2 linked regions of the Phragmitibacter flavus genome follow. The protein of the gene in region 1 interacts with the protein of each later gene in a pairwise test. Links are inferred from orthologs where the notes say so. Each region holds a gene or a part of one and is shown in the gene's direction. Other genes may lie near its edges.

The links.
Region 2: the proteins of FEM03_RS19085 (region 1) and def interact in binary tests that used the Escherichia coli proteins (3 or more experiments, as listed by UniProt). The link is inferred for Phragmitibacter flavus from one-to-one orthologs.

The regions. Positions count from the first base shown.
Region 1 is NZ_VAUV01000015.1:106,018-121,052, reverse strand. What follows is about bases 8,319-11,094. They hold FEM03_RS19085 (aspartate-semialdehyde dehydrogenase), read left to right. Parts: upstream 8,319-9,080; coding sequence 9,081-10,109; downstream 10,110-11,094. Other genes in these bases: FEM03_RS19080 (beta strand repeat-containing protein), read left to right, coding at 10,452-11,094; FEM03_RS19090 (L,D-transpeptidase), read right to left, coding at 8,489-8,953. Also shown: FEM03_RS19120 (DUF1549 domain-containing protein), read right to left, coding at 1-1,617; FEM03_RS19115 (DUF1501 domain-containing protein), read right to left, coding at 1,723-3,165; FEM03_RS19110 (PSD1 and planctomycete cytochrome C domain-containing protein), read right to left, coding at 3,143-5,263; FEM03_RS19105 (hypothetical protein), read left to right, coding at 5,470-7,152; FEM03_RS19100 (DNA-3-methyladenine glycosylase), read left to right, coding at 7,192-7,824; FEM03_RS19095 (hypothetical protein), read right to left, coding at 7,868-8,053; more of FEM03_RS19080, read left to right, coding at 11,095-12,437; FEM03_RS19075 (ROK family protein), read right to left, coding at 12,536-13,696; FEM03_RS19070 (ABC-F family ATP-binding cassette domain-containing protein), read right to left, coding at 13,891-15,035.
Region 2 is NZ_VAUV01000003.1:389,712-404,735, forward strand. The notes cover bases 4,288-7,052. They hold def (peptide deformylase), read left to right. Parts: upstream 4,288-5,252; coding sequence 5,253-5,852; downstream 5,853-7,052. Other genes in these bases: FEM03_RS05160 (MotA/TolQ/ExbB proton channel family protein), read left to right, coding at 4,288-4,750; FEM03_RS05165 (ExbD/TolR family protein), read left to right, coding at 4,780-5,205; FEM03_RS24685 (nucleoside recognition domain-containing protein), read right to left, coding at 5,867-7,052. Outside these bases: FEM03_RS05130 (nucleoside permease), read right to left, coding at 1-149; FEM03_RS05135 (hypothetical protein), read left to right, coding at 353-763; FEM03_RS05140 (hypothetical protein), read left to right, coding at 867-1,226; FEM03_RS05145 (GDSL-type esterase/lipase family protein), read right to left, coding at 1,244-1,837; peptide-methionine (S)-S-oxide reductase MsrA, read right to left, coding at 1,978-2,562; FEM03_RS05155 (hypothetical protein), read left to right, coding at 2,790-3,998; more of FEM03_RS05160, read left to right, coding at 4,025-4,287; more of FEM03_RS24685, read right to left, coding at 7,053-7,384; FEM03_RS05190 (hypothetical protein), read left to right, coding at 7,982-8,353; FEM03_RS05195 (thioredoxin family protein), read right to left, coding at 8,416-9,000; FEM03_RS05200 (endonuclease/exonuclease/phosphatase family protein), read left to right, coding at 8,999-10,735; FEM03_RS05205 (hypothetical protein), read right to left, coding at 10,756-11,676; FEM03_RS05210 (hypothetical protein), read right to left, coding at 11,673-12,032; ptsP (phosphoenolpyruvate--protein phosphotransferase), read right to left, coding at 12,275-14,089; FEM03_RS05220 (HPr family phosphocarrier protein), read right to left, coding at 14,174-14,446; hprK (HPr(Ser) kinase/phosphatase), read right to left, coding at 14,495-15,024. UniProt on the Escherichia coli protein: Removes the formyl group from the N-terminal Met of newly synthesized proteins. Requires at least a dipeptide for an efficient rate of reaction. N-terminal L-methionine is a prerequisite for activity but the enzyme has broad specificity at other positions.

The DNA.
Region 1 (15,035 bases):
TCTCGCCGCCTGCCTCGCCGCGCGAATTTCCTTCTCATCCTTGCTCGTTTTCAAGGTCTCCAAATGGGCCTTCACCTCAGCTGCCAACACTTTCTGATAGTCGGCAATCGTGCGCATCCCATCCAACACTTCTTTCGGACTCTGCACCTCCAGCAAACGGTCCATCCACTCAATCTTGGTCAAGGCCTGCTTGGTCTCCAGATAAGATGCCGCACTCGGTTCATCTGGATTGTCGCGCATCAGCCCCACCATCGAATCCCAAATTTGCTCCGCACTCATCCGACGCAAAACCGGACCCACAAAATGATAAACCTCTCCTGGTTCCACATCCTTCGTGTATGCCTCACGTTGATACAGGTCCGTATTCAACAATACCCGCAGATAGGCCTTCATATCATAATTCAAGTCCTTCATGGTCTTGTCCAGAAACGCCATCAGTTCCGGATTGGAAGGCACCGTTGAGTCAGTAAGTTCATCCACCGGATCAATCACTCCCATGCCGAAGAGTTTCTTCCACAGCCGATTCGCCACCACCAACGTGAAGCGCGGGTTTTCACGCGACGTCATCCACTGGGCATAAGCTTCAATCGGCGCCTTGCCCTCCTCCACAATATTTCCCTCAGGTCCAAGGGCCGCAGGAATCAACGGACTAATCACCTGTCCAGGCTTGCCGTTGTCATACTGATAGTCATCCGGCAACTCCAGTTTCCGATCAAACGCCGCAATGTGATTGAACCGCAAACGGAAGCGGATCAGCCCCAAAGCCTGTTGTAACTCACGTCGCTCAGCCGGCTTGACCTTTTCACGCTGCATCAATCTGGTCACACCCTCCTGACCCGTCAGCACCGCTGTGCCGCGCATGCCGTAACTGTGCGCTGCCATCTGGTAATAATCCATCTGCGTCCACTTATCAAAAGGATGGTCATGGCACTGGGCACACACCATCTGCGTCCCCATAAACACCTGGGTGGTGATCGCCATGTTATCCAGCGCCATGTTATAATCGCGCATGTAATAACCGATTGCCCCGTTCTCATAACTCGCCCCATCCGCCGTCAATAGCTCCCGCACCAACTGGTCATACGGTTTGTTGCTGCGCAGCGATTCTTTCAGCCACTGGATATATGCCACCCCCGTGCTGCTTCCCTGACCACCCGGCGCAATCCCGGTCTTCACCCTCAACACATCCGCCCAAAAGTTAAACATGTTTTGCACGTAACCCTCCGAAGCCAGCAAGGTGTCCACCAGCTTTGCGAGTTTTTCCGGATCTTTGGAATCGATGAACGCCACCGCTTCATCCTTCGTTGGCACGCGCCCAATCACATCGAGATAAATCCGACGAACCATCACCTCATCATTGGCCCGTGCGGTCGGCTCGACCTTTTCAGCCACCAGCTTCTTCATCAACAACTCGTCAATCTTCGCCACCACCGCCTTCAACTCGGGCTCCTCCTCCGTCGAGCCCGCTACTTTAGCAGGAGGCGTCTTCAACTCGACCACTTTGGTGTTGGCATATCCACCCTTTTCCTGGGCAGACAGTTCCAAAGCCACCGCCGAAGCCGCAACCACCATCAACAAGCGCAAGCCCTTCGACAGATATGGCAAAAAAGTTTTCATATAGGTTCAAACAAAACAGCAACGCACCCGGCCTCAACGCCGAATTCCGGCACCAAAACGATTCAGTCGGCGTCACCTTTCAAAAATTTCCCTGCCAGAACATCATTACAGCAGCATCTGGTGCATTACCCTGCCATAAACGTCCGTCAGACGGAAATCGCGCCCCTGAAATCGGAAAGTGAACTGCTCATGATCCATCCCCAGCAAATGCAAAATCGTCGCATGGATGTCATGCACATGCGCCCGATTCTCGACCGCATTGAACCCCAGTTCATCGCTCGCTCCCAACGTCATCCCCGGCCTCACTCCCCCGCCCGCAAACCACATGGTGAACGCGTCGATGTGATGATTGCGCCCCGTCTTTGCCCGATTCTCGCCCATCGGCGTCCGACCAAATTCCCCGCCCCAAATCACCAGCGTGTCCTCCAGTAAACCCCGCGCCTTCAAATCCCGGACCAACGCCGCACACCCCTGATCCACCTCACGGCAACGCTTCGGAAAATCATCCTCCAACGTTTCCCCCGGTCCGCCATGACTGTCCCAGTTGGTATGATAGAGCTGCACAAACCGGCTCCCACGCTCCACCAAGCGCCTCGCCAGCAAACAATTCCGCGCAAAGGACGGCTGCGACGGATCCACTCCATACAAATCCAGCGTCGCCTTCGACTCCCCTTGCAGATCAATCAACTCCGGCGCGCTCGTCTGCATTCGATAAGCCATTTCATACGCATTGATCCGCGTCTGAATCTCCGCATCCCCCGTCTCCACCAACCTCGCCAAATTCAAATCCCGAATCGCATCAATCGCCACGCGCTGGTCCGCGTGACTGATGTTCTTCGGCGAACTCAAATTCAAGATCGGCTCTCCCACCCCACGCAACGGCACCCCCTGATAAGTGGTTGGCAAAAAGCCGCTCGCCCAATTGACCGCCCCGCCCCGGGGTCCACGCGGACCACTCTGCAAAACCACAAATCCCGGCAGATCATCCGCCTCACTCCCCAAACCATAAGTCACCCATGACCCCATGCTGGGCCGACCAAACTGACCGCTGCCCGTGTTCATGAACAGCTTCGCCGGAGCGTGATTAAACAAATCCGCTGCACACGATTTCACAAAACAAAGCTCATCCGCCACCCCTGCCGTGAACGGCAAAAGATCCGACACCCACGCCCCGCTTTGTCCATGTTGTTTGAAAGTCGGTTTTGAACCCAGCAGCTTCACCCCATGACTGCTGTCCATGAAGGCAAAACGTTTGCCCTCCAGATAACTCTGCGGAATCGGCTGACCATGCAACTCCGTCAGCCGTGGTTTGTAGTCAAACAACTCCAACTGCGACGGCCCCCCGGCCATGAACAGAAAAATCACGTTCTTCGCCTTTGGCGCATAGTGAGGTTTCCTTGCCCCGCTTGATGTCGACGATGCCAGCCCTTTGGTCCCCGCCATCATCGAACCCAGCGCAATCGATCCCAAGCCCATCGAACATCGGCTGAAAAAATGACGTCGTGTTTGATCCAGATTCATCACATCACTCCCGCGTAATCGTTTCATCCAGATTCAACAACACCCGCCCAATGGTCAGCGCATCAAGCCCCTCCAGCCTGGACAACTCCTGGGGCAAAGGTTGACGCGTCACCGCCCGACGAAAAGCCGACCCCACGCCTTCCGTCCTTACGACCTCGCCCATCGCCTCTGCAAACTCAAAATAAGCCGGATCATTCAACAAGGTTAGCGCCTGCAACGGCGTATTGCTTCGGGCCCTGCGCGTGCATGCCGTCAGCGAATCCGGCGAATCAAACACCATCATCGACGGAGGCGGAGTGGACCGGTAGAAGAACGTATACAGCCCCCGGCGATAACGATCCGCCCCCTTGCTCGTCGGCCATGCCCGCGTGATCTGACCACCCTTCATGGCTTCAGCCGACTGCGGCGGATACACCGGAGGCCCACCCAACTTTGGATTCAACAATCCCGTGCTCGCCAAACTTACATCCCTCACCAACTCCGCATCCAACCGCAGCCGATTCTGTCTCGCCAACAGCAAATTGCCAGGGTCCTTCAAATGCAACTCCGGACGCGCCTTTGAGCTTCGCAGATAGACGTCGCTCGTCACAATCAGCCGGTGCATGTGTTTAAGACTCCAACCACTTTCCATGAACTCCACTGCCAGCCAGTCAAGTAACTCCGGATGAGTTGGCGCACTGCTCTGCACCCCAAAATCGTTTTCCGTTTCTACCAGACCACGACCAAAATAAACCTGCCACACCCGATTCACGATCACCCTCGCCGTCAGCGGATTATTGCGATCCACCAACCATCTTGCCAGATCCAGGCGATCAGGTTTTGCCGATCTCGACACCAACGCTGGAAGCACCTGCGGCGTTCCCGGTGTCACCAACTCATCAGGTCGGGTAAAATCTCCTTTGATGAACAGCCGCGTCTCCCGTGGCTCGGGCAGCTCCTTCATAATCAAAGTGGTCCCCGTTTTCTTTTTTCCGGCCTCCTTTTGAAAGGGTTCCCCCACCAGTTCATGAACCGCCGATTTGGTGCCGCCATGACCATCCGTTTCCGTGCTGTTGAAGAACGCAAAAAGCTCAAAATATTCCTTCTGCGAAATGGGATCAAATTTGTGATCGTGACACTGCGCGCAGGCAATCGTCAACCCCAGCCAAACCGTGCCCGTGGTTGCGACCCGATCATACACCGACTCAATACGAAACTGTTCTGGATCAATCCCGCCCTCGCCATTGATCTGGGTATTGCGATGAAATCCGCTTGCAACGATGGCGGAAGTCGGCGCATCCGGCAGCAGATCCCCGGCAATCTGTTCAATCGTGAACTGGTCGAACTGCATGTCATCGTTCAAGGCCTTCACCACCCAGTCGCGATACGGCCAGATGCTGCGCCGCGCATCAATGCTGTAACCATTGCTGTCCGCATATCGTGCCTGATCCAGCCACCACCGGCCCCAGCGTTCTCCGTAGTGAGGTGAGGCCAGCAACCGGTCCACCAACTGCCCCACCGCAAGATCACGACCACCCTCATTCTCAAAAGCTCGTTCAAACTTCTGCGCTTCCGCCAACGTCGGCGGCAACCCCGTCAAATCCAGATGCAACCGCCTCACCAAAGTCGCCGACTCAGCCAACGGCGATGCTTCTATTCCCTGCTCCGCGAGAGCCACATCAATGAACCGGTCAATCGGATGCCCTCCTCCTTGCTGCATCGACATCTCGCTCCCATTCGACCGCATCGGCGCACCAAACGACCAATGCATCCACCGGCTCGGCACTTCATTTTCGGGAGCCCGTGCCCCCTCATTGATCCATCGCTTGATCAATTCCACCTGCGAGTCACCCAGCGGATTGCGTTTGTAAGGCATCGCCGGAATCTCGCCATGCGCCCCTTTCAATAGGGCTACCAGCAAACTCTCATCCGCCCGTCCCCGCACCACCGCCGCACCACTTTCCCCCCCTTTCAAAATGCTCGCCGCCGTGTCCAATCGTAACCCCGACTTCGGATTGTTTGCCCCATGACATTGCACACAAGCACTCGCCAGCAACGGTTTGACCTCCCGCCCATAGTCCACTCCTGCAAAGGCCGCCGCAGAAAGCGCCCAAAGCAGAACTGAACTGGCGACAAAAAACTTCATCCATTAAACCAACGTTCCCCCGTCCATCTTTCGCTCCGATATTGTCCAAAAAAACACCACTTTCCCCAAACATTCGCGCTTCCCTCAAATCTTGTTGCCTGAGACAATGCGCCCAATGCCTGACGTCCTGAAAAACCTCCTTCTCGCTCTGCTGATTGCCTGCATTTTCACCATCCCCACAAAAGCGCAGACACCAGCAGCGCCGAATGAATGGATTGTTAAAACCGTTCAACTACCACCGCATGCAGGCCTTTGAACGTGTAGCAGATCTCCTTAATGAGAAAGTGCCAAAAGTTATTGCTTTGGAGTTGAAGATCATTGAGGCGGAACCTGACAGAATGCACCGACTCTTGGCGGACTTACAAAAGCAGCGTGACCATGGCCCCCGGCTATCCCAAGCATTGTTATCAGAACCTGCCGGAGCATTCCGCATCACTGCCACACAGAGAGGTGAGATTAAGTCCGGGGGGCGAATGGTGCTGGACACGGCCAAAGACATCCTGCAGAGCCAGGAAATTAATCTCTCTAACAACGGAACCGTCGCCCTCGGGCGGGAAATACGGCAAGTCGGACTCATTTTCGAAGCGGATCCTGTATTGCTAGCCAATCAGCGGGGAGTCGATCTCAACTACGGATTGGAATACCACTTTTCGCCTCCAGAACATCGCGATGAGCCACTGAACCTCCTCGGTGCTCCGCAGAAATTTCCGATTCCAATGACGGATCTTCACTTTACCAAAACTGTTACCTCCTCCTACTTTGATGTCGGTGCCACCAAGCTGTTGAGTGTCTGGACTGTTCCCTCGAATGAAGTCCTTGGCCGCCCAGAAATAATGCAGGCAGCATTCCTTACCGTCCACTTACAATCTGCAATTCCCGCACCGAATACCCGCCTCCAGCAAATTCTCACCCGTCTCGCGGACAAGGTCGAAACCGTCAGTCCCATTGCTGAAGGTCGGCCTCAACCCCTCGTTCCCGCAGGAATGGAGTTGCGAACCTTCCCAGTTCCCGCAGAACTATTACAATCCACGATTTCTGATCCGTTCGCCCCATCTCAAGAAGCCGATCAGGCATTACGACGTAATCCTGAAACCATCCTGAAAGCCGAAGGCATTCCATTCCCCGAGGGCTCATTGGCGACATTTGATCCCTACAATCACTTGTTAACGGTTGTCAATACCACTGCCGCGCTCGACGCCGTCGAAGCCTACACCTCTGGAGGATGCAGAATGAACCCTGCTGAAATTTTACACACCATAGAGATCGTCCAAGCTGATGCCAACTCACTACAACACTTCTCCAACCAGACCAAACAGCAGGGGGACCACACTCAAGTCTGGAATGAAATCGAAAAGCTGATTAGTCAGAACAAAGCAAAGCACTTGCGAACCATTCATCTCGACTGTCGAAGCGGCCAACGCGGCGTAACTCAAGCGGGACAAGAGATGCTCCAAGCCAAAGAAATTGAATTTATCTCTCACGACAAAGTTCCTGTCGCTCCGGCAGCCGTTGATGAAAACAAGCGTGAAGTCCCGACACCAACGGATGCGAGCACCATGAGAGTCGTTTTTGAAGACTCTCAACTCATCGGCACGCGTCTTGAATTGGATCCAGTAATCACACCTGACGGGCAAACTATCGACCTTAATCTCAGTCTCGAATATCATTACGCCTCACCGACACCCCAATCCGAACCGGCAGCCCACGATTCCCCATTACCTATCAGAAACTTCCATCGCACCAAGATTGCCACCTCCACCATACTCAGCGACGGCTGCATGCGTCTCCTCTCCATCTGGAAGCCCGAAGGCACGGCGGAGTTCAATGGCAAAGCCGTCCTCCAAGCTGCCTTCATCCGTGTCAATATCCGGCGACCCAATCCAGATTGAATCTCTTCCGTGCCTCGCGTTCCTCGCATGAGAAAACCCATGCCCTCCACCCCCCTCACCCCCGCCTTCTTCCAGCGCGATGTCATTATCGTCGCCCGCGACCTCATTGGCATTGAACTTCACTGGAACGGTTGCAGCGGCATCATCGTCGAAACCGAAGCTTACGCCGCAGAAGGTGACTCCGCCTGCCACACCGCCTCGCGTCTTTCCGCCCGCGCGTTCGTGCAAAACCATCCGCCCGGCTCCGCTTATGTCTATCTCAACTACGGCATGTATTGGCTCTTCAACCTGCTGGCGAAAGGTGGTCAGCGTGATGGACTGATCCTTGTCCGCGCCCTCGAACCGAAAGACGGCATCCCGATCATGCAAGAACGCCGGGGTGGACGCGAAGGCCGACACCTTTGCTCCGGTCCGGGAAAACTCGCGCTGGCCTTGGGCATCACCGGTGATCACCACGGACTGCCCCTCACCGGCCCCGAGCGCAGCCCCCTCGGACAATTGCGGCAACCCAAACCCTCTCATACAGTAACCGTGGTCGCTGATGTTCGCGTGGGCATCAGCAAAGCGGCCGAATTCCCCTGGCGATTTCTCGCCGCCAACCATCCCCATGTTAGTGTGTCCTATGGCAAGGTCCCCGGAGCCAAAAGAAAACCGCCGACACCCAAAATTTGAGCGCGGCGGTTCTAAAGTGGAACTGATTCCTAAATCAAAAAACTCAGGCCTTTTTCTTGGCGTCAGGAGCGCAAGTGGCGCAATCTTTTTTGTCCTTCTTGGCGGAGTCACAGCACTCTTTTTTGGCTTTGTCGGTGCCGCAGCAGGAGGAACCTTTTTTGCCGTGCGTGGCGCAGGAGGCGAGGCTGAGAAGAGAAACAGAGGCGATCAGGGTAAGAATACGGGTCATGTTGAATTGGTTGAATTTAAAGATTGAGCAGGAAATCATACGCGCTCAAACACCCGCTTGATACAAAAAAAGGCAAAAAACAAGGCGCGTCGGGAATTCCCAACACGCCTTGATGATTTGGTCAACAAATCAGCAAAAATTGATTATTTGCTGCTGCTGTAGCCCATGTCCACTGGAGGAGGAGGGGCGGAGGTGGTTTTGGATTTGCAGGAGACCATTGCGACGGCGGCCATGGCGAGAGCGAGAAGAGTAAGCTTCATGTAGGATTGAATTAGATTAACGTTTGTTGATTGTGAACATTTGGAAGATTTTCCAAGCGTCCGTTCTGTATAGATGCAAGCAGGAGTTTTGCCAGCAGAAATGATTAAAACATTTCCTTCACATTAACAATCGGGTGCCCTCGTAATCCGCGTGTGTTTTTCTCCGTGGGTTGGTTCATTCATTGACCCATACCGGCATCCCCACCTTCGCTAGATCGTAGAGTTCGACCACATCCTGATTGCGCAGCCGGATGCAGCCGTGACTCGCGCGCTGACCAATTTTGTCCTCTCCATTGGTGCCATGAATGTAAACGTAGCGGCCCAAAGTGTTCGCATTGCGCTCCTCACCCCCCTCGAGCCAGAGAATCCGGCCCAGAATTAAATCTTCGCTTTCCGCCTCACCAGCATGCCATTCACCAACCGGCTCTCTCGCCTTAAAAATCGTGTGCAAACTGGCCCCATCCCCACGCTTTTCCGCGATGCGAAAATGCCCGAGCGGCGTTTTCATCGAACCTTCCTCAAACCCAATGCCAAACTTCGAAGTGCTGCACGGCCAGCTCTTCACCAATCGCGATCCATCCCACAGACTCAGGATCTGGGTGGCGATGGAAACTTCCAATCTTGGTCGGGACAGCAGCATGATGTTGAAGTTGATCGTTTTGCGGAATGTGTCATCTTGACCGCCCTCGGGCAACCGGGGAGGTGCGTTCGCCGAACCAGATGGATCAGCAAAGCGTATCAATCTAACCACACACCACCCTTCCTTAATGAGCAATCTCAAACACGTCGCGATCGTCGGTGCCACCGGCGCGGTCGGCGTGGAAATGCTGCGCTGTCTCGAACAACGCGCCTTCCCCGTCGGTGAACTTACCCTCCTTGCCTCCGCACGCAGCGCTGGCAAGACCATGAAATTTAAGGGTCAGGACATCACCATCAAGGAACTCACCGCCGACGCTTTCACAGGGGTAGACATCGCGCTTTTCAGCGCCGGAGGCGGCATCAGCAAGGAATTCGCCCCGCACGCCACCGCCGCCGGAGCCATTGTGGTCGACAACTCCTCTGCCTTCCGCATGGATGATCAGGTGCCCCTCGTCGTGCCCGAAATCAATGCTGGCGACCTCAAAAACCTTCCCAAAAACATCGTCGCGAATCCGAACTGCACCACTGCCATCACCCTCATGGCGCTCTATCCGTTGCATCAGGCTTTCGGCGTCAAACGCGTCATCGCCGCCAGCTACCAGGCCGTCAGCGGCACCGGTGCACAGGCCATTGAAGAACTCGAAGCCCAAACCCGCGAATGGGCCCGCTCCGAGCGTAAGTGGGACGACGTCCAGGTGGCCAATGAATTTGTCAAAGTCTATCCCCATCAGATTGCCTTCAACGCGCTTCCCCATGTCGACTCCTTCCTCGACGACGGCTACACCAAGGAAGAAATGAAAATGGAAAACGAGGGGCGCAAAATCATGCACCACCCCGACTTCCGCGCCAGCGTCACCTGCGTGCGCGTGCCCGTGTTCCGCGCCCACAGCGTCGCCGTGAACGCCGAGTTCGAGCGCCCCATCAGCCTCGAAGCCGCGCGCGAAGTGCTCAGCGCCGCCCCTGGCCTCGACGTCATCGACGATCCTTCCCTGAAGCAGTATCCTCTCGCCCTGAACGTCGCTGGCAAAGACAACTGTGCCGTCGGACGCCTGCGTATCGACTGCGCCTTGGACAACGGCCTCGCCTTCTGGGTCGCCGGGGACCAGCTCCTCAAAGGTGCCGCCCTCAACGCCGTCCAAATCGCCGAGTGCCTTTAAGCTAAAGCAAGGGGGGTGGACATTTCTGTCCACCTCAACCCCGTCGCGTCCATTATCTGCGACCGTCTGCCCCCACAGCAGACTCCCTAAACGCGTGCACAGCATCACCGGAGGGAACAACCCGGCACCATTTAACGCGGTTTATGTCTTGCCAAAAATAACCCCTCCCCTCACAATTTGAATCACGCGTTTTTTTGAACACGCCGTCCTGACCCTCATCCCTCCCCGCCACTCAACCAATCCTGCGGCCCATCGCTCGCCACCATGACCGTTTTCCTTTCCAAGTCCCGCCGTCCACTCCCGGTCCTTGCGATTGCATTCATTGCCGTCTTTTTGTCCTGCTTGCCCCATGCCAGCGCGGTCAACCTCTTCTGGGACGGCAGCGGAACCTCTTGGGCCGATCCCACTAGTTGGTCCACCCTGCAGACCGCCGCCACCCCTGATCCCGCCAATCCGCCCGGCGCATCCGACATCGCCATTTTCGGCACCACCACCGCCACCGTCGACCAAATCGTCAACCTGAACGGAACCCAATCCGCCCTGGGCCTCGCCACCAACACCTCCAACAATTTCGTCACCACCCTCCTTGGCGGCGGCACTGCCCAAACCCTCAACCTTGGTGCCAGCGGCATCAACCACGTGCGCGGAGCGTTCAACATCGGTTCCAATACCGACCCCCTCGTCAATGCCGTCAATCTCAGCCTTCAAGCCAACCAGACCTGGACCAGTTCCACCACCAATCCCGCTGCCGTCGCCATCAAAGTGTTCAACGGCGTCAGCACTGGCGTTGTCGGAACCGCCCTGCTCACCCTCAACGGCATCAATACCGGTTCCGAAATTAGCGGCATCATCAGCGACGGCATCGGCACCCTCGCCATTGAAAAATCCGGGACTGGAGTCTGGACCCTGTCAGGGGCCAATACCTTCAGCGGCGGCGTCACGCTCACCTCCGGCACGCTCAATCTCCGCAATGCCACCGCCCTTGGCACCGGCACTTTCACCATCAACGGCGGCATCCTCAACAACAGCGGCACCGGCCTCACCGTCACCGGCATCTTCAACAAGGTGCTCAACGGCAGCTTCACCTACGGCACTGTTGGCAGCACCTCCGGCAACAACACCACTATCGGCACTTTCAACGCCGGAACCCCCGTCATCACCCTCACCAACGACATCGAAATCACCGTCCTTGGCAGCACCCGCCTGACCATGACCGGTCACACCATCAGCGGTGCCGGTCACATCCTTACCAAACTCGGCAGCGGAGCCCTTACCCTGGGCGGAACCAATACCGCCACCACCGGAGCCGCCGCCATTCTTGAAGCCACCAACGTCTCGGAAGGCATTCTCGCCTTTATCAAATCTGGCACCTCACCGGGCGACCATCAGCTCGGCGAAACCACCGTTGCCACCGGTGCGACTCTCATTCTCGCCACCAACAACAACGCCACCCCTGTGAATTTTACCACCGGTGCCCTCACCGGAGGCGGCACCATCACCTCAGAAAGCGATCAAACCGGCGGCACCACCCAACGCAACCTGCGCGTCGGAAGTGGCAATGCTTCCGGCACCTTCTCCGGCATCATCACCAACAACGCCGTCCCCGCAACCAACGACGGAGTCATCGCCCTCACCAAACTCGGCACCGGCACCCAGGTCCTCAGCGGCGTCAACACCTACACCGGTGCCACCACCATTTCCGGTGGCACACTCCAGGTTGGCCTCGGTGGCGTGGGCTCCCTCGGCGCAGGCAGCGCTGTCACCGTCAACAACGCCGCTGCCAGCCTCTCCGGCACCGGCACCATCAACGGATCCACCACCATCACCAGCGGCTTTCTCCGACCCGGCGACGACGGTGGCGGACTCACCGGCACCATCACGCTGTCACAACTCGCCCTCAACACGGGCGGCACCGCCGTCCTCCAAATTGAAGGCGCAGGCGACAATGACCGCATCAACATCACCACTGCTGATGCCCTGACCCTCGACGGCAATGTTAACGTCACCACCAGCCTCACCACCGGCACCGGAGCCTTTGACACCGCTTTCGCCGTCGGCAACAGCTTCACCCTGCTCGGCTGGTCCGGCACCCTGGCCGGGACCTTTGATGTCGGAACCAACCTCCGCGATGGCAGCAGCGACAATGGTCTGCAATTCGACCTGCCCGACATCAGCTCCCTCACCCGTCTCTGGGACGTCAGCAACTTTCTCTCCACCGGCGTCATCTCCGTCGCCGCCATTCCTGAGCCCTCAAAAACGCTCCTTGCCCTCGTCGGACTTGGCGCTCTTGTCGTGAGCCGTCGCCGCCGTCAGTCGCGCATCATCTGATGGAGATTGCGAGGCGGGCGCTCCGGCCGTCGATCACCCGAATCTCCCAACCGGCGGCATTTTTTGTCCCCGTCTCCTCCTTGGAGACCGCTCATTCATCAGCCCATGTCATCCGGCCGCCAGCGCTCCAGCGCCAACCCCGCCGCACCGACCGCACCCGCAAATTCACCCAGTTCCGACAAATGAATCGGCACCTGCGGGTAATAGTTGCTCGCGAAAAGTGCGGACATCTCCTTCACCACATCCAGATAAACGTCACCCATCTTTGTCAGCGGACCCGACAACACCACCATCTCAGGATCGGTCACCTGCGCCATTTGCGTGATCAACCAACCATGCACCGCCGCCGCCTCTTTCAAGGCAATCATGGCTGCCGGAACCCGGCCCTCCACCGCGGCCAAAAACGCTTCCATCTCCACCTCTTCGCCACTCAATTGGAAATAACGCGACAACACTGCCGGCACACTTGCCGTCGTCTCAATCGCATTGTCCGCGCCCCAGGACCACTCGTCCTTCTGCGCATCGTAAACCGGACAATTCATCCCCCGCACCTCTCCACCCAGACCGCGATAACCGGTCGACAACTGGCCTTGATGCACAATCCCCGCCGTGATCCCCACACGCACCCCAAGACAGATCAACTCCTGACAACCCCGCGCCACGCCAAACCAGCGTTCCGCCAGCGCCATCGTGCGAATGTTGTTCTCAACAAACGTCTTCGCCCCGGTGACCTCCTGCATCTTCTCCGCCAACGGCACATCAAGAAAACCAGGCACCTGCGCATAATGCAATGCCACGCCGCGAGACGCATCCACGCGACCCGGAGTCGCCAAACCCACCGCCAGCACCGGCATTCCTGCCGCACTGCTCATGTCCTTCAATGCTCCGGCCAGCTCCTCCAAAACAAAATCCACCCCCGCCTTGCCATTCAGCTCATAACTTTTCTGCACAATGTTGTGCTGCGCAAAGTCCACCGCCGTCGCATACAGGCTGCTGGAATAAAAATCCACCCCTACAAAACAGCCTCTCCCCGCATTCGGACGCAAGCGGGTGGGAGGTCTGCCCGCCTCACGAGTTGGTTCCACGGTCTCCGTAAAATACTGCCCCGAAACCAGCGCATCCACATGTCGACCAATCGTTGAAGCCGCCACCCCCAATTCACGCGCCAATTCCACCCGTGAAAGGCCGCCTTTTTCGCGCACTTTACGAATAATCTCAGCCCCAAATTCCGCGTTGTCTTGAACCTTTAATCCTAGCATAAATTGAGAATCGAACCCTTCTTCACCCTGTCTGATGACATTTTCAAGCCATCATGTGTGATTTAGACGCATTAGACAGGCCAACGCTGCTTTTACGTCGAAAATTCATCGAACCGATCTGCACAAACGGTCGCGTTTTTCGCTCTTTGCCCAATTGAAATAAGGCTATTGAAAAAAATAAGCGCACCTTTTTCCTAATCTTCCGCAAATTTCGCCTCCACACGCTCCAGTTCCTCGCTGACTTCCGACCACTGCGAATACGCCCGGCTCAACGACTTCTCCAACTCCGCATACTTCATCGCGATCTCCCGCGCGGCTCCCGCATCTTCGCCATACCCCGGAGCATTCATCAATCCCAACTGGATCGCCTTGTCCTTTTCAATGGTCTCGATCAGCCCCTCCACCTCCTTAAGCTTCGCCTGCAAAGGTTTCAACACCTGCGTTTTTTCCTGCCGGCGCAACGCATCCAAACGCCGACGCTCCTTGTCCTTGCCCGACACCACCGTCTCATCCGCAGCCGCCTTCGCATTCGTCACCGCTGCCGGAGCCACTTTCGCCACGGGAACCGCTGCCGCCACCCGCGCCTGCGACGCCGCACGCGCCTGCTCCTCCGCCCGTTTCTCCAGATAATAACTCAGGTTCCCCAAATACAACCTCGGCGCTTCCCCCACCCTGAACTCCAGCGTCTTGTTCACAATCGGATCAAGGAAATCCCGGTTGTGCGATACAATGACATAACTCCCGCCAAACTCTTCCAGCGCCTTCTGCAGCACTCCCTGCGAACGCATATCAAGGTGGTTCGTCGGTTCATCCAGCACCAAAAAATTCGACGGACGCAGCAACATCCCCGCCAGCGCCAGCCTGCCCCGCTCCCCACCGCTCAACACCTTCACCGACTTCCACACATCATCCCCCTTGAACAGGAAACACCCCAAAAGCGTCCGCATCTCCGACTCCGACATCCGTTTCGCCGCTTTTTCAATCGTCTGAAAAACCGTCAAACTCCCATCCAGCGCATCCGCATGATCCTGCGAATAATACCCGATCGCCACCTTGTGCCCCAGCTCCAGATCCCCTCCTGTGTGCTTCTCCACGCCCGCGACGATCTTGCTGAACGTCGTCTTGCCTGCCCCGTTCACCCCCACAATCGCAATCCGATCCCCCTTAAAAATCTCAAAATCAAATGGCTGCAAAATCATCCGCACCCCATCGTAACTCTTCGCCACTCCTTCCAGCCGCATCACCGAATGACCGCTCTGCGGCGGCTGAGGAAAACGGAACCCAATCTCCGCTTCGTCGCTCTCCAGCTCAATCCGCTCCACCTTCTCCAGCATCTTGA
Region 2 (15,024 bases), on another replicon or contig:
CCCACCCAGGCCCGTTGCTCGCCCGTAAAACCCAATCCCTGTTCCATATACCCCCAGATCAGCGGCAGCCACGCCCCCCAGATAAACAACTCCAAAACCATCATCAAAAACAGCTTGTTGCGATGCGGAGAAACAGATGAAGTGCTCATAAAATCAATACAGCCAGCGCGGCAGGTCCCGCATTATGCAAAACCAACCCCACGAGGAAACCCCTTTTTTCATTCCCACCCCGTTCCAGTCGAAAAACATCCAACAAAGAGGGATTTTCGTTCAGCAGATTTGCCCCTTTTGAAAATTTCGTGCTTACACAACTCTGATCTGTTACCCTAGGCCTCACCTCATTGCGTCCACCATGAAACTTTCCAGCATCCTCTTTGGCGACCTTGCGGATCTCTATCAAGACTCACGCATTGAAGATGCTCACCAAAACTCCCAAGTTGCCGCATCATCCGCCACCATCAACAGAGTCCAACTGGCGCAGCTTACCGACGCCATTGAAAAGAAATTCAGCGACCTTGAAAAGCAGAACGCCGTCGTCAGCTTGCTGCTCCTCAAGCTCTTCAACCTCCTGTTAAAAGAACATCCGCAAAAAGCGGCAACCATCCAGTCGGAGATTCAAGCAGCCCTGAGCATCAAACCCTCTACAGACGCCACCAATCTGTTGCGCAGATCTTTGCAACTTCCAGAGGTTCCAAAGCCCACCAATCGGGTGCACAAAAAGCCCCAGATGAAACCGTCGCCCCGTCCTCGATCTCAATCTTAAAGACAAACTAAACCTATCCAGCCTCCTTTTTTGTCTCCCACCAATTGTGGTTAAATCAAAGGAGCTGCAGCCGAACGACTTCAGCATCGAACTACCATTGATCATGCTTTGCGACCTCTGCCAGGAATCCCCGGCCACCATCTTCTTCACGGTGGAACTGCTGGGCGAAAAGATCGATCAAAGCTTGTGCCAGACATGCGCAACACCACTCTCTGAACGCCTCACCCAGCCTATTCCCGCCAACGAAAATGAAATGGCACCGCCCAAACGCCCTGCTGAAATCATCCTGTCTGAGCCAATCCAGGTATCGCAGCTGGCCGAAGTTCTGCATCTGACAACCTACCAGGTCGTCGGAGCATTGATCCCTCACCAGATCTTCACAAAGTGCGATACCAGTCTTGATTTTAATACCGCCTCCCTCGTTTGCACCCACTTCGGGACAACCCCACAAAAAGCCAACTGAAATTTCCCTCAACGCGTTCAAGGTCGCTTCATCCATTCAGCCAAGACCGGGTTTACCAAACTTAGCAGAGCATCATATCCCTTGGCAGCAAAGTGCGTCTGATCAGACGTCATCCCATCCAACCATTCATCATCCGAACCGACGAAGCTCTCATAGACGGGAAGAAATCGGACTGTCTCGTCCCATCGGTGATCTGCCAACAAGCGGTTTGTCTCCTTGATCTTTTTTCTCAGCTCCGTGCCCGCCAACCCATTTGGGGGGATGCCCAGAACTATTACCTTGGCCTCGGGCAATTTGGCGCACAACCGCGTCACACATTGGATGATTGCCTTCACGACATCGCGCGGGTCATCCGGCAAGGTTACCGCCAGATTATTGGTGCCGACCAGCAAAACGACCACCTCTGTCTTGGAACGGCTGAAGTCAAGATTGCTAATCCGATACAATACCTGCTCCGTGCGATCCCCGGCCACTCCAAGATTCGCCGGCTTGAATTTGGCCATCTCATCCCATGATCGATTTCCTGAATGGGGCCAATATTCCGTCAGCGAGTCGCCAATAAAACAACAGTTCACCGGCTGATTCGTCAGCACATGCTGCTGCTCAGACATGCGCCGCATCCATCCGATTCCTTCTCCAACCCTGGCTTTCCACGCGCTACGACCTTCTTGGCCAAAACTCGAAGACTGACGCCCCATCGAGAACAACAACCCCAATGGGATCAACCAGCAGATGCGCCGTCTCCCCACCATCAAGGCAACACCTTCTCCCGCTTCGCCTGAAACTCCGCCAGCTTCTTCTTGAACTTCTCCACCTTCGGTTTCACCACGGCGCACACATACCCCTGGTTCGGATTTTTGTTGGCGAAATCCTGGTGGTATTCTTCCGCGACATAAAATTTCCCCAGCGGCGAAAGTTCGGTCACGATGCGGTTGTCATACTCCTTGTTCGCCTCGGCCATGGAAGCCTCCGCGATCTTCTTCTGCTCGTCGTTCAAGTAATAAATCACCGAACGATACTGCGTGCCCACGTCATTGCCCTGCCGGTTCAAGGTCGTCGGATCATGAGCATACCAGAAAAAATCGATCAACTCCTTGTAGCTGATCTTCGCCGGATCGTAATCAATTTTGATCACCTCGGCATGCCCCGTCGTTCCCGTGGTGATGTCCTTGTAGGTCGGATTCTCCGTATGGCCGCCCGTGTAGCCGCTCACCACTTTTTCAACCCCCGGCACAATCAAATACACCCCTTCCGTGCACCAGAAACAACCCCCGCCAATCACCGCCGTTTCCAGCTTCGGTTTGTCTTCGGCAATGGAGGTCAATACAGCGGACATAAGCATCAAGGGAACAAGAAATCGTTTCATGGCAACAAACAACAGAACGTCGGACACCTCAATAATACGAGCGTTCATCTTCAAAAAATACCGCCAAAACCCAAAATCGACCCACAACTCCTCATCGAACCACCGAATCTTCCCTCTCCATGCCGCCTATTTGCATTGATTCCCGCCTCTAAACGGGCAAGTTAAGCCCCTTTCGTTTCCGTATCCGCATCCGCATCGTGACCGAGACAGACACACGCACCATTGGTTATGGCGTCGCCGCTTCCGTGGCGGTGCACCTGCTGCTGTTTGTCTCCATGGCCTTGTGGATGAACTCCGCCGCCTTCCAAAGCCGCATCCTCCAACCGACTGCACCCCAGGCCGAGGAACCCGCCGTCACCCTGGTCTTTGCCGACACCATCGAGACCGAGCCTGAGCCGGAAGCCGTTCCCACGGCCACTCCTCCGACCGCGCCACCCACCGAACGTTACATTCGCACCACTCAGAATCAGGACGCCCCCAATGCTCCTGAAAAGTCCGACTTCGTCTCCGATCGCAACACCGCCGCAGCCGCCATGCTCGAAGCCACTCCCGACGGCGACGCCTCCATGCCCACCACCACCGGCATCGATCTCCAAACCCGCGAACTCGCCAACCGCGACTTCGTCGACGGTGAAACCAAACAAGACAGCGCCCCCAGCCCGCCGCCTCAACCGCCGATGGCCGTCGTTCCTCCACCCTCTCCCGCTCCCACCACCCCGCAGATGAAGTCTCCGGATGCCGTTCCTCCTCCTCCCACTCCCAAAACCGAGCTCGCCAAAAAGACCGACTCCAGCATGGAGGAAATGATGAAGGAACTGGACGAAAAACTTGCCGCCAACGCCAGTTCCGAAAATCCCTCCCTCGAAATCCGCCGGGCTGCGCCCATGACCCCAACTCAGGAAACGCCTCCTGAACCTTCTCCGCCCACCCCCGACACTCCCGACTCCCCACCCGTTCCTCCTCCCGTTCCCAAGGCCATCCCCATGCCGGAACCCATCGCCAACACGCCCAACCCCAAAGAAAACGCCTTCCAGCCCCACACCCGCACCGCCGCCGTCAAAGGCACCATCAGCAATCGTGGCGCCATGGACGCCGTGAACGCCGCCGCGACCCCCACCGGTCGTTACATGCGCCAGGTCACCAGTGCCATCGAACGCAAATGGCACCTGCTCCGCAAGGTCAACCAGGACTTCGTCGAACCCGGCCAGTTGCGGATCAAATTTTACGTCAACAAAGACGGCGAAACCGAGGACATCACCATCCTGCACAACAACGCCAACGCTGTTCTCACCGACTTCTCCCTCACCGCCATCCTCAAGGCTGAACTCCCACGCATTCCCGAAGACCTCCTGCTGATTCTTGAAAAAGAACGCGTCGAGATCGAATACGACATCGTCATCTACTGATCCTGATACCGATCCACCCATCCACCATGCCCATATCCGCCCTTCTCGCCAACACCAACGCCGCCGCCACCGACGGCTTCAGCCGCATGTGGCACTTCCTCGCCGGTGGTGGCGAGGTGATGATCCTCATCGTTCTCTGCTCGATCGTCTCCGTCACCATCATCATCCTCAAAGCCCTGCAACTGCGCCAGCACGTGCTATTCCCCAAGCGGGTCATCGACGACCTCAACAACATCGAACGCTACGCCTCCCGCGGCGACATCCTTCCGCTTCAACAGCGCCTCGAACGCAACCCCAGCGTCGCCGCGCAGCTCGGACTCGTCGCCATCTCCGGCAAATACGAAACCCGCGAAGAAAGCACCGCCGCCTGCGAAACCGCAGCCCGAGGTGTCATGCACCGACTCGAAGCCGGCGTCCCGCTGCTCGAAGTCATCGTCACCGTCTCCCCCCTCCTCGGCCTGCTCGGTGCCGTCATCGGCCTCGTCACCGTCTTCTCCGCCTTTGGAGGAGCCGAAACCACCGCCGCCGACACCACCCAGGTCGCCCGCGGCATCGCGGAAGCCCTGCACTCCACCATCGCCGGACTCCTCGTTGCCATCCCCACCGTCATCGCCCACGGCTATTTCACCCGACGCCTCGACGCCATCGCCGTCCGCAGCGAGTCCCTCCTGCGCCAGGCCATCCACGACTTCCATCGTCACTTCGAAGTCCGCCCCAACAGTGTCGTCAACACCCCTGCCACCCACAAGTAGCCAATTAGCATCAGCAGCACAACCGCCGCATGAACCTTCGACCCCGCAAGCGCTCCTCCCCCATCATCCCCATCGTCGCCCTCGTCGACATCCTCGTCATCGTGCTGCTCTTCATCGTGGCCACCACGACGTTCAAGCAGTCGAACACCCAGATGGAGATCACCCTCCCCCAATCCGATTCCCTCGGCACCCCGGCCCCTGAACAAGACCGCCGCAAGACTCTCGCCATCACCAAAGACAAACGGGTCGTTCTTGATGGCAGCGAAGTCGATCCCGAAAACCTCGCCCTCGCCCTTCAGGAAATGAAACTCACGAACCCCAGCGCCCGACTCGAACTCCAGGCCGATCAGGACACTCCACTCGGACTCCTGGTCAAAGTCTGGGACGCCCTCAAAGCCGCCGGGTTCCCCGTCAAAGAAGTCCCCGCCCGCATCCAGCGCGCCAGCGCCTCATAATCCTCAGTCTTTTAGCCTTTCGCCTTTATCCTTTAGCCTTTTAACCCATGCTTCTCCCAATCGTTCTCTACGGCGACCCCGTCCTGCGCGTCAAATGCCGACCCATCACTGAAGTCACCCAGGAAATCCGCGACCTCGCGGCCAACATGCTGGAAACAATGTATGACGCCCGCGGCGTCGGCCTTGCCGCCCCACAAATCGGCATCCCCCTCCAAATCGCCGTCATCGACGTCTCCCACGATCCCGAAGCCGTCAGCTACCTGCGCATCAACGGCGAAGAACGTTCCCTTGCCGACTCCATGCCGCTGATCTTCCTCAATCCCAAACTCAATCTCGGCAAAGACAAGGACCTCGACCACGAAGGCTGCCTCAGCATCCCCGGCCTGCGCGACAAAGTGCGCCGCTCCTCCGACATCAGCGTCACCTTCACCAACCTCGAAGGCGAAACCGTCACCCTCGAATGCGACGGCCTCCTCGGTCGCGCCTTCCAGCACGAAATCGACCACCTCAACGGCATCCTCTTCATCGACCGTCTTTCCGCCGCCGCCAAACTCGGCACCAAACGCAAACTCAAGTGGCTTATGGAAGAGTGGGCCGAAGACATTCGTGCCGGTCGCAGACCCGGTGAATCGGACGAACGCGATTAAGCTCACTCACCCACTCACCCGAAAATCAATCGACCAATCCCGATAGCGCCAATCGTTCCCGCGAGATCCGCAATCAATCCGGCCGCCAGCGAGTGCCTCACCCGGCGGATGCCCACACTGCCAAAATACACCGCCAGCACATAAAAAGTCGTCTCCGAAGACCCATACAAGATCGCTGCCACATACTTTAGCGAATCCCCCAAGCCCGGCTGCAAAATCAGCTCATTCAACAATCCCGCCGACCCCGAGCCGCTTAGTGGACGCATGATCGCCAGCGGCAACAACTCAACCGGCATCCCGATCAGGTTCAGCAATGGGCGTAACGCCTGCTCCAGCAACACCATCGCGCCCGACTCCCGAAACAAGGTCAGCGCCGTCAGCATCACCACCAAAAACGGCATGATCTTCACCGCGACCCCAAAACCCTCCTTCGCGCCCTCCACCATCTCTTCATAAACCGCCACGCCCTTCGCCAGCGCCCACAATACTGCCACCAGCAATACCAGCGGGATCGCCAGCAGAGACACCGTCGCCAACACTTTTCGCCAACCTCCTGCCTCCTGCGACTGCTGTTGCGCCACTGCCGCAGGCTTCGCCGCTTCCAACTCGGCCTTTCGCTCCGCCGCCAGCGCCTTGCGCGACTCCGCATTCTCCAACACCGCCTTCAACCCCGTGGTCTCCAACACCCGTGTGTGCATCTCCGGCATCAACTGCAACCCCGCGCCAAACACAAACGCCAATGCCGACACCACCAACAGGATTTTGCGCAACGGCGACATCACAAAGATCGTCTTCTTCTCAACCACCTCACCGTCGCCCTTCCCTTCCTCCACCTCCACCATCTCATCCGGCTGCACCCGGAATCCCGCCCGCCCCTGCAACCAAAACGCTGCTGCAATCGCCACCAAACTACCCCCAAACGTCACAAAGAATGCAGGGGCAATGATCGCCTGTGGATTCGGCACTCCACCTGTCGCCAGATAATTGATCGCCATCATCGGCACTAGCGCAAAACCCGCCGTGTTCAGCGCCAGAAACATGCACATCGCGTTGGTCGCGCTCTGCTTGTGGGGATTCAGCTCCTGCAAATGCACCATCGCCTTCAATCCCAATGGCGTCGCACTGTTCCCCAGGCCCAGCATGTTGGCCGCCAGGTTCATTGTCATGGCTCCCATCGCAGGGTGCGTTGGCGGCACTTCCGGAAACAAGCGCCTCATCACCGGTGACAACGCCCTCGAAATCACCTCCATCATCCCCGACTTCTCCATCAACCGCAAAATTCCCAGCCACAACATCATCATCCCCGCCAACGGCAGCGCGATCACCATCACCACATCCTTGCACGTCGCAAACATCCCCGTCATCATTGCCTCAAAACGCCCAAACAACGCCCCGGCAATCAGCCCGACGATCAGCAAAAAAGACCAGACGTAGTTCAACATGGTTGGCGCAGGCAGTCCATACACGCCCTGTCCCAGATTGCCAACCACGGATCGCGTCTCAGCCCCGCGTGCAGAAAAAATTGCACCCATCCCACATTCCTGCTTGCATCCCCCGACATCCGGCTTATCTAAACCACCCACAATTTTGCGCGGGTAGCTCAGCGGTAGAGCAGTTGGCTTTTAACCAATTGGTCCTGGGTTCGAATCCCAGCCCGCGCACTTTTTCATACCGTCAAAAAGACGGTGATTGATTGGTTGCCTCTAAAAAAACGGTAAATTCCGTTCCGATTCATCCGGGCCTGGAGCGTGACTAGCCTGGCATCCAGTTCGCCAGGCAAATCTAGGAGACAGGCTCATCGTGCGTGACCTGCCACTTCAAACAAATTCACCGGAGTTTGAAACAATGTCCGTCGTTCCGGGTAAGAATCAGCAAGAAGGACATGAAACAATGGTGGAGCAGTAGATGATCGACTTAGCCTTGACCTTTAACTTCATTCGCCAAAAAACCAACTTAGCTGTTCTTAAGCCCACTAATTCCTTATCTCCTGACTTACAAAGTTTTTACCCATCACTTGTTGTCAACCTCACCGTTGAAGGCCAAGGTCCCTAGCTCACCAAGCCTCTAGTTCACTTACCCATCGCTTCCTATCCTCGACAATCCAAACTCGGAGAACTTATTTGTTAAAAATGAAAGGTGTTATCATTCTGTTAGTCATCGCCGGTGCCTTTTACTATGCGTATCAGCACACAACTTTGTTGGACAAATACCTTGGCGAATATGCTCCATCGGTTCTGGAAGCGAAAAATTCCACGCTCCCATCTGACAAAGAATCTGGATATTCTTCCCTCGAAAATACCCAGGGCACATCCGCTGGATCTTCGTTCATGGAACTAAGAAGCAGTGATGGTCGTGCCATGCAGGCCATCATCATCTCTCGCGGTCCCGTGGGCATCCGCGCCAAAAGATTGGACGGCCAAACTTTCGAAATTCCTTTTGATAAGTTGGACAGCCAGACGGTGGCCAACCTTCAGGCCATCCAATCATTTCCGCACCCTTGATGCGGCTGAGGCCACGGACCGATGCCCCTTCTTCCAGCAAGGGCCCGACGAATCTTTCAAGCTTAGACACCAAACCAGGACGGCTCGTTGCCCGGCCTCCACTTGATGTTGCATCCAGTGCTGGGCCGTTGCTCACTCAGGGGTGCTTCATGCTTCAGCACCGCCTCCACGGAACGGCGAAGATCCATTCCCGTCACTGGCTTGCCATTTTTTGGTCGCGATTCGTCAAACTGACCGCAATATGTCAGTGCCAGTTCATCGTCAAAGACGTAGAAATCAGGAGTGCATGCCGCGAAATAAGCATGCGCCACTTCTTGAGTCGCATCATACAAGTAAGGAAATGACCAGCCATAAGCCGCTTCCATCTCCGCCATCTTTTCCGGCGCATCCGCAGGATAGCGCTCCACATCGTTTGAATTGATCCCCACAAAACCCAAGCCCTTCGCCTCACAAGTCGCCGCCAGCAGCCCGATCTCCTCCGCCAGATGCAACACAAACGGACAATGATTGCACAAAAAAGCCACCACCAATCCCTTTGGACCTCGCACATCATCCCGGGAGCGCATCTTCCCCCCCGCATCAGGCAGAAAAAAATCCGGTGCCTGGGCACCAATCATTAATGTGCGGGTGGACGGAACTTCAGCCATGCGCCAAGTGTTTAAACCAGCACAGCAACTCGTCAACCAATCACCACGCCACATTCGTCTCCTTGTGACTTCCGCAACGCACCAGCATTCCCTCATCGCCTTTGGCATCCTGTTCTGCTTGTTCGCCAATGCCTGCAGCAGCCGGCCACGCAGCAATGCGCACCTTACCCACCCCATCAACAAGGGCAAACCGGTTACCTTCACCGACAAAAAACCCACGGTTCGCTATCAGGAACCTGAATATTTAAGCTACGACGAATTGGTCGAACTCAGCAAAAATCCCGAGCCCACTCCCGCCGTCGCGCAGAAGCTCGAAAAATTCTGGCGTAGTCCTGTGATCAGCAACGAGGCATGGTTCTCCGGCAAACGCCCCCAGCATCAGAGCACCACCCATCTTGGCCCTCTTCTGCGCGTGGCCAGTTGGAACATCGAAAAATCCCTGACCATCAACCCCGCTGCCGCCGCGATCCGCTCACAGAGCGCCTACGTCGATCTCATCCATTCCGACAAAGCCCCCGAGGGCTCGTCGAAACGGGAAATCATGCTGCGCCAGCGTGAACGTCTCGCCACGGCCGACATCATCTTTCTTCAGGAGATGGACATCGGCGTCACCCGCTCCAACAAAATCGACGCCGCCCGAACCCTGGCAAAAACTTTGGGCATGAACTACGCCTACGCTCCGCAATCGCTGGAAGTCGATCCCGTCCAGCTCGGACTCGAACCACGCGAGGGTATTCCTGCCGTTCAGCCCGACCGCTACAAAGGCGTTTTTGGCTCCGCCATCCTCAGCCGCTATCCGATTCTCAAAGTGGAAGCGTTCCAGCTGAAAACCCAGCCCTACAACTGGCACACCGACGAAAGCCGCCGCACTGACTTCGTCGAAGACAGCCGCCGCCTAGGCAGCGCCATCGTGTTTGAGAACGAAATCACCCGTGAACTCAAGATCGGCGGTCGCAACTACTTCCGGGTCGACATTGCTGTGCCTCAAGTCCCCGGCGGTGTCGTCACCCTCATCAACAACCACTTGGAAATCAAGACCCGCCCCAAAGGACGCAAAGCGCAGATGGACGAAATTCTCGGCTACATCAAGGACATCCCTCATCCCGTCATCATGGCGGGCGATCACAACAGTGCACCCGACGACTTGAGTTCCACGTCCCTGCTCCGCGTCATCTGGAGACAGATCGACAGCCCCGCCGCCCTCCTCCGCACCACTGCCAGCCTCAGCGACATCCTCGCTGGCACGGTTGTCCCGCTCTATCGCGAACGCGGCATCCTCAATGCCATGAAAAACTTCCAGAACCCCCTCGCCTTCGACATTCCCATCCTCTTCCCCAACAATGTCCGCGGCCTGTTTGAGAGCGTGGAAGACCACCGGTTTGCCGATGGCAGCACTTTCGACTTCCGTGGTGATCGTGACCGCAGCATCAACGGCAGCAGAGCCATCCTCGCCAACAGCAATGAAAAACATTTCCGCGGACACAGCACCACGTTCAGCGTCAGACGTCCAATCGGTCCCTTTGGCCGTTACCGGCTCGACTGGTTTTTCGTCCGTTCCGGCCACTTGAAAAAACCCCGCTCGAAAGACGCCCCTTATCAGTTTGCTCCGCATTTCGGAGAAACCCTTGCCGAATTCAACGATGGCCTCACCAATCGCCTGTCTGATCACCAACCCATCGTCATTGACCTTCCCTTGGAGGAACCCGGCCAGGCGGTGGTGCCTGAGCGCGAGTAGGACGGGATTCCCCGGTTCGACTACTTTTTCAACGTCTTCACTATGCCCGGCACGTTGACCAGAAAGATCAGCGCTGCCGCCATGTGATACCAGAAGTCCAGCTGCATCAGTCGGCTAATGCTCAGGTGCAACACGATGATGAGCAATCCGTAGAACAACGCCCAGCGTCGTCCTAATAACATCAGGAACGCCAGCAACTCCACCACCAGCCCCCCACCAAAGAAGATTCGGGCTAGGTTCGGATGCTCGTTCATCAAGCTCACCACCGTAGCCAAAGTCTCAGGGATCGGGGCCAGCGTGTCATAATACGAGCTGTAGTTGGTCTTCTGCAGTTCCAGCGCCAGCCAGGGCACACGTTGAATCCACTCACCCTTGGAGGCGTCCAGCTTCACCCAGCCACAAACCACATAACTCGCAGCAAACACCACCATGGAAACATAAATGGCCCGCTGCTGAAGTGGTTCCAGAGGCCTCAACCACGAACTGCGGCTCAACGGCACCGAACGATGCACCGGCACCAGATACACCAAAAACTGTCCCAGCAAAATCATGCTGACCAACTGCGTGCTGTGATTGATCGCCCCCTGTGAATTCGCCAGAGTGCCAATCCCAATGCTGAAAAACAAAGCCGGCAACAACCCCAGGGCCGGGAACCATCCCGCTGCATAAACCACCAAACCGATGACCGTCAGCGTCTGCCAAAGCCACAAAGGCGAGAGATTGCGCAACCAGTCGAGATTCACCCAATGGGCCAGCCCCGTCAGTTTCTCACTGTCAGCCGCTCCCAGGGAACCCACCTCCCACTTGATCGCCACAAATGCCAGCACGGCAAAGGCAATCCGCATCACCAACATCTCAACCTGCCCCAGCCTGAAGCGGTCAATTGGCAGTTCATCGGGTTTCTTGATGACGATACCAGCAAATTGGGAAAAGAAACTCATAGGGGGCGCTCGGCAACGAGAACTGGTTTGCCGGCAGCGATGTTTCCATCGTCCAGCGTGAAAACTTTGTAATAGAGACGCAGTCCCGTGATGTGGTCACCTTGCAGCGCCAGCTTCTCGCGCTTCAACCTTGGGAAAAGTTTTTCCATCAATTTACCACCCGCCTCGCGTTGCTCCTCCGGCAAGGCATCCCGGGTGTCGCGATCCTTCGGATTACAGATCTTCTTCAGTTCCGTGATGTAAACCTTCTTCTGGCTGGCCGTGCCCGTTCCAAACAAGGTATGCATCGGTAGCGGCTTGTCATTCTGATCCGTCACAAACAACACGTCCGATTCATCGTCCAACCGTGAATACATCGGAAAGTTGGAAAAGGGATATTGTTCCCCAACCACCATCAAAAAAACCGTGAGGATCAGCACATGGCGGATCTGTAGTCCCCTCCAATATCGCTGCAATCGATCAAAAAATTTGGCCATCAGATATAGATCACAAATTGAACCAGGAACCGTGAGCCTCTCTTCTCATCTTCGAGTAGAAGCTCCTCGCATCAGGGGCGGTATCTTTCACCTGCAAAGCTTCCTCCGTCAACCGTCAGCCATCAATCTTTGCCTGTCGCCGCTTCCACCATGGCGGCAGGAAAAAGTTCCGGATATTTCTCCACCGCCATTGCCTGCGCCAGTTTGTGAATGGCCAGTGCATCCCCCTCCTGCAACGCCTTCTCCACCAATCCCTGACAATCCTTCGAACTCAGCTTGCGAATTGCGTGCTTCACCGCCGCCACCTGTGGACTCGACGCACTCAACTCATCAAGCCCGAGCCCCACCAATAGCGGCGTCAATGACACGTCGCCCGCCATCTCCCCACAAATACCCACCCAAATTTTCGCCCGGTGCGCCGCATCCACCACCATCTTGATCAACCGCAACACCCCCGGATGCGTCTGCTGGTAAAGCTCCGACACCCGCTCGTTCACCCGGTCCACCGCCAGCGTGTATTGCACCAGATCATTGGTCCCGATGCTGAAAAAATCTACATGCGGCGTCAGCAGATCCGCAATCGCCGCCGCTCCAGGCACTTCAATCATCGCGCCGATCTGCACCTTGCTGCAAACATTCACCCCCTGCTGCACCAGCTCCTCGCGACACTCCGCCAGCAAACGGTTCGCTTCGATCACCTCCGCCACGCCGGAAATCATCGGATACATGATCCCCACATTGCCATGGCAACTGGCGCGTAAAATCGCCCGCAACTGCTTTTTGAACGCCTCCGGCAAGGCCAGTGAAACCCGAATCCCACGCCAGCCCAAAAACGGATTCTGCTCCAGCTCCCGCTCATACTCCACCAGCTTGTCTCCCCCCACATCCAGCGTGCGGAAAATCACCTGCTGCGGTGCCACTTCGGCCGCCACCTTGGAATAAAGCGCCGTCAGCTTCTCCTCGCTCGCATGCGGATCTTCCAGATAAAGAAACTCCGTGCGGAACAACCCCACGCCCTCCGCACCGCATTCAGCAATCAGCGGCAACTCCTCCACAAACTCCACATTCGCCCCCACCAGCACCCGGTTGCCATCCGTCGTCTTCGCCGGACCCGTCCCGCCAGCCAGCAGTTTCGCCTCCTTGGCTTCCGCCGCTGCCGCCAGCGCCTTGTATCGCTCCAGCGTGTCCGCCGTCGGATTCAACACCAAAATGCCTTCATTCCCATCCAGCAGCACTTCGTCACCGTGCTCCAGTGCTTCCACGATTCCATGCAACCTCACCACCGCCGGCAAACCCAGTGCCCGCGCCACGATCGCCGTGTGCGAAGTCCGGCTGCCCAGCTCCACTGCAAATCCCAACACCCGGTTGCGATCCAGCTGCACCGTCTCGCTCGGCGTCAGGTCATGTGCAATGCAAACCGCCGAAGCCCCGCCGTCATCATAAAGTCCATCATCCCCGCGCAAATGCTTCAACACCCGCAACGCCACGTCCTTGATGTCCAGTGCCCTCTCACGCAGGTAGGCATCCGGCATGCGATTGAACGAATCCATGCAGTTTTTCACCACCCGGTAGTAGGCCGACTCCGCGCACTCCAGCCCTTCCCGCACAAAGTTCTCCACCTGCTCCCTCACAAAACTGTCCTCCAACACCATCACATGCATCTCCAGAATCTCATGCGTGTGGCGGTCCAGATCTTCGTCCAGCCCCTGCATCAATTTCTCCAGTTCCTCCCGCGTGCTCTCCACCGCCTGATGAAAACGCGCCAGTTCCTCATCCACCTTCGCCATCACAATACGGCGCATCGACGGTGGCTCAAAGCTCCCGCCTACGTGCCGCACAAAGCCATGCGCCACCCCTCCGGAAACAGGCGTGCCTTGAAAAATGCGCTCCTGCTTTTCGGTCTTCGGGTCGATGGGTGTATTCAGAGTCGTCTCCACAAATCATGAGAAGGCGCCCGCCAGCACGATCTCAAAAACACGACCGAACCCGGGGGCAAACCATCACCCCCTAACCAAGCAGGCTCACTCCCCGTCGTCAAACCCGCTTTGCACAAGACCACCAAGATCCTGCATCGCCGTTTCCGCGTCCGAACCTTCCGCAATGATCAAAATCTTCGCCCCACACCCCGCCGCCAGCATCATCAGGCCCATGATGCTCTTGCCATTCACCTGCTCATCGTCCTTCTCCACCCAAATGCTGCACGCATACTTGCTGGCACGTTTGACAAATTGAGCCGCCGGACGCGCATGCAAGCCGAGCTTGTTAACGATGGTAAATTCTTTGCTGAGGGTCATGAGATTGCAATACAGGCACAGGTTTTTCGCACTAACAGCACAAACGGACTACTTTAATTGATCATCCGCCATCTTTTTCAACAGTCTTTGATCAAATTCGGCCGCGCTGTCATAGCCGTAGGTGCGTAATTTGTGGTTCAAAGCCGCCACCTCAATCAAACCGGCAACATCCCGGCCCGCCGTCACCGGCACCTCGATCAATGCCACCTTCTGGCCCAGAATCGACGTGCTGTGCGATCCTGAATCAAACCGCTCCACTTCTCCAAGGTCCACATTCGGCGCCAGTTGAATCACCAAATCCAGCCGCTTGGTCAATCGAACCGCCCCCACCCCGAACATCGCCGCCACATTCAGCAGTCCAATCCCACGCACCTCAATCATATACCGCGTCAACCCCGGTGCCGTCCCCAAGAGATCGCGCTCCTCAATCAACCGGAAATGCACCGCATCATCCGCCACCATGCTGCCGCCACGCTCCAGCAAACCCAACACCGCCTCGCTTTTGCCACTGCCACTCGGACCCTGGATCAGCACCCCCATCCCCTGACAATCCACCAGACACCCATGCAAAACAGTGG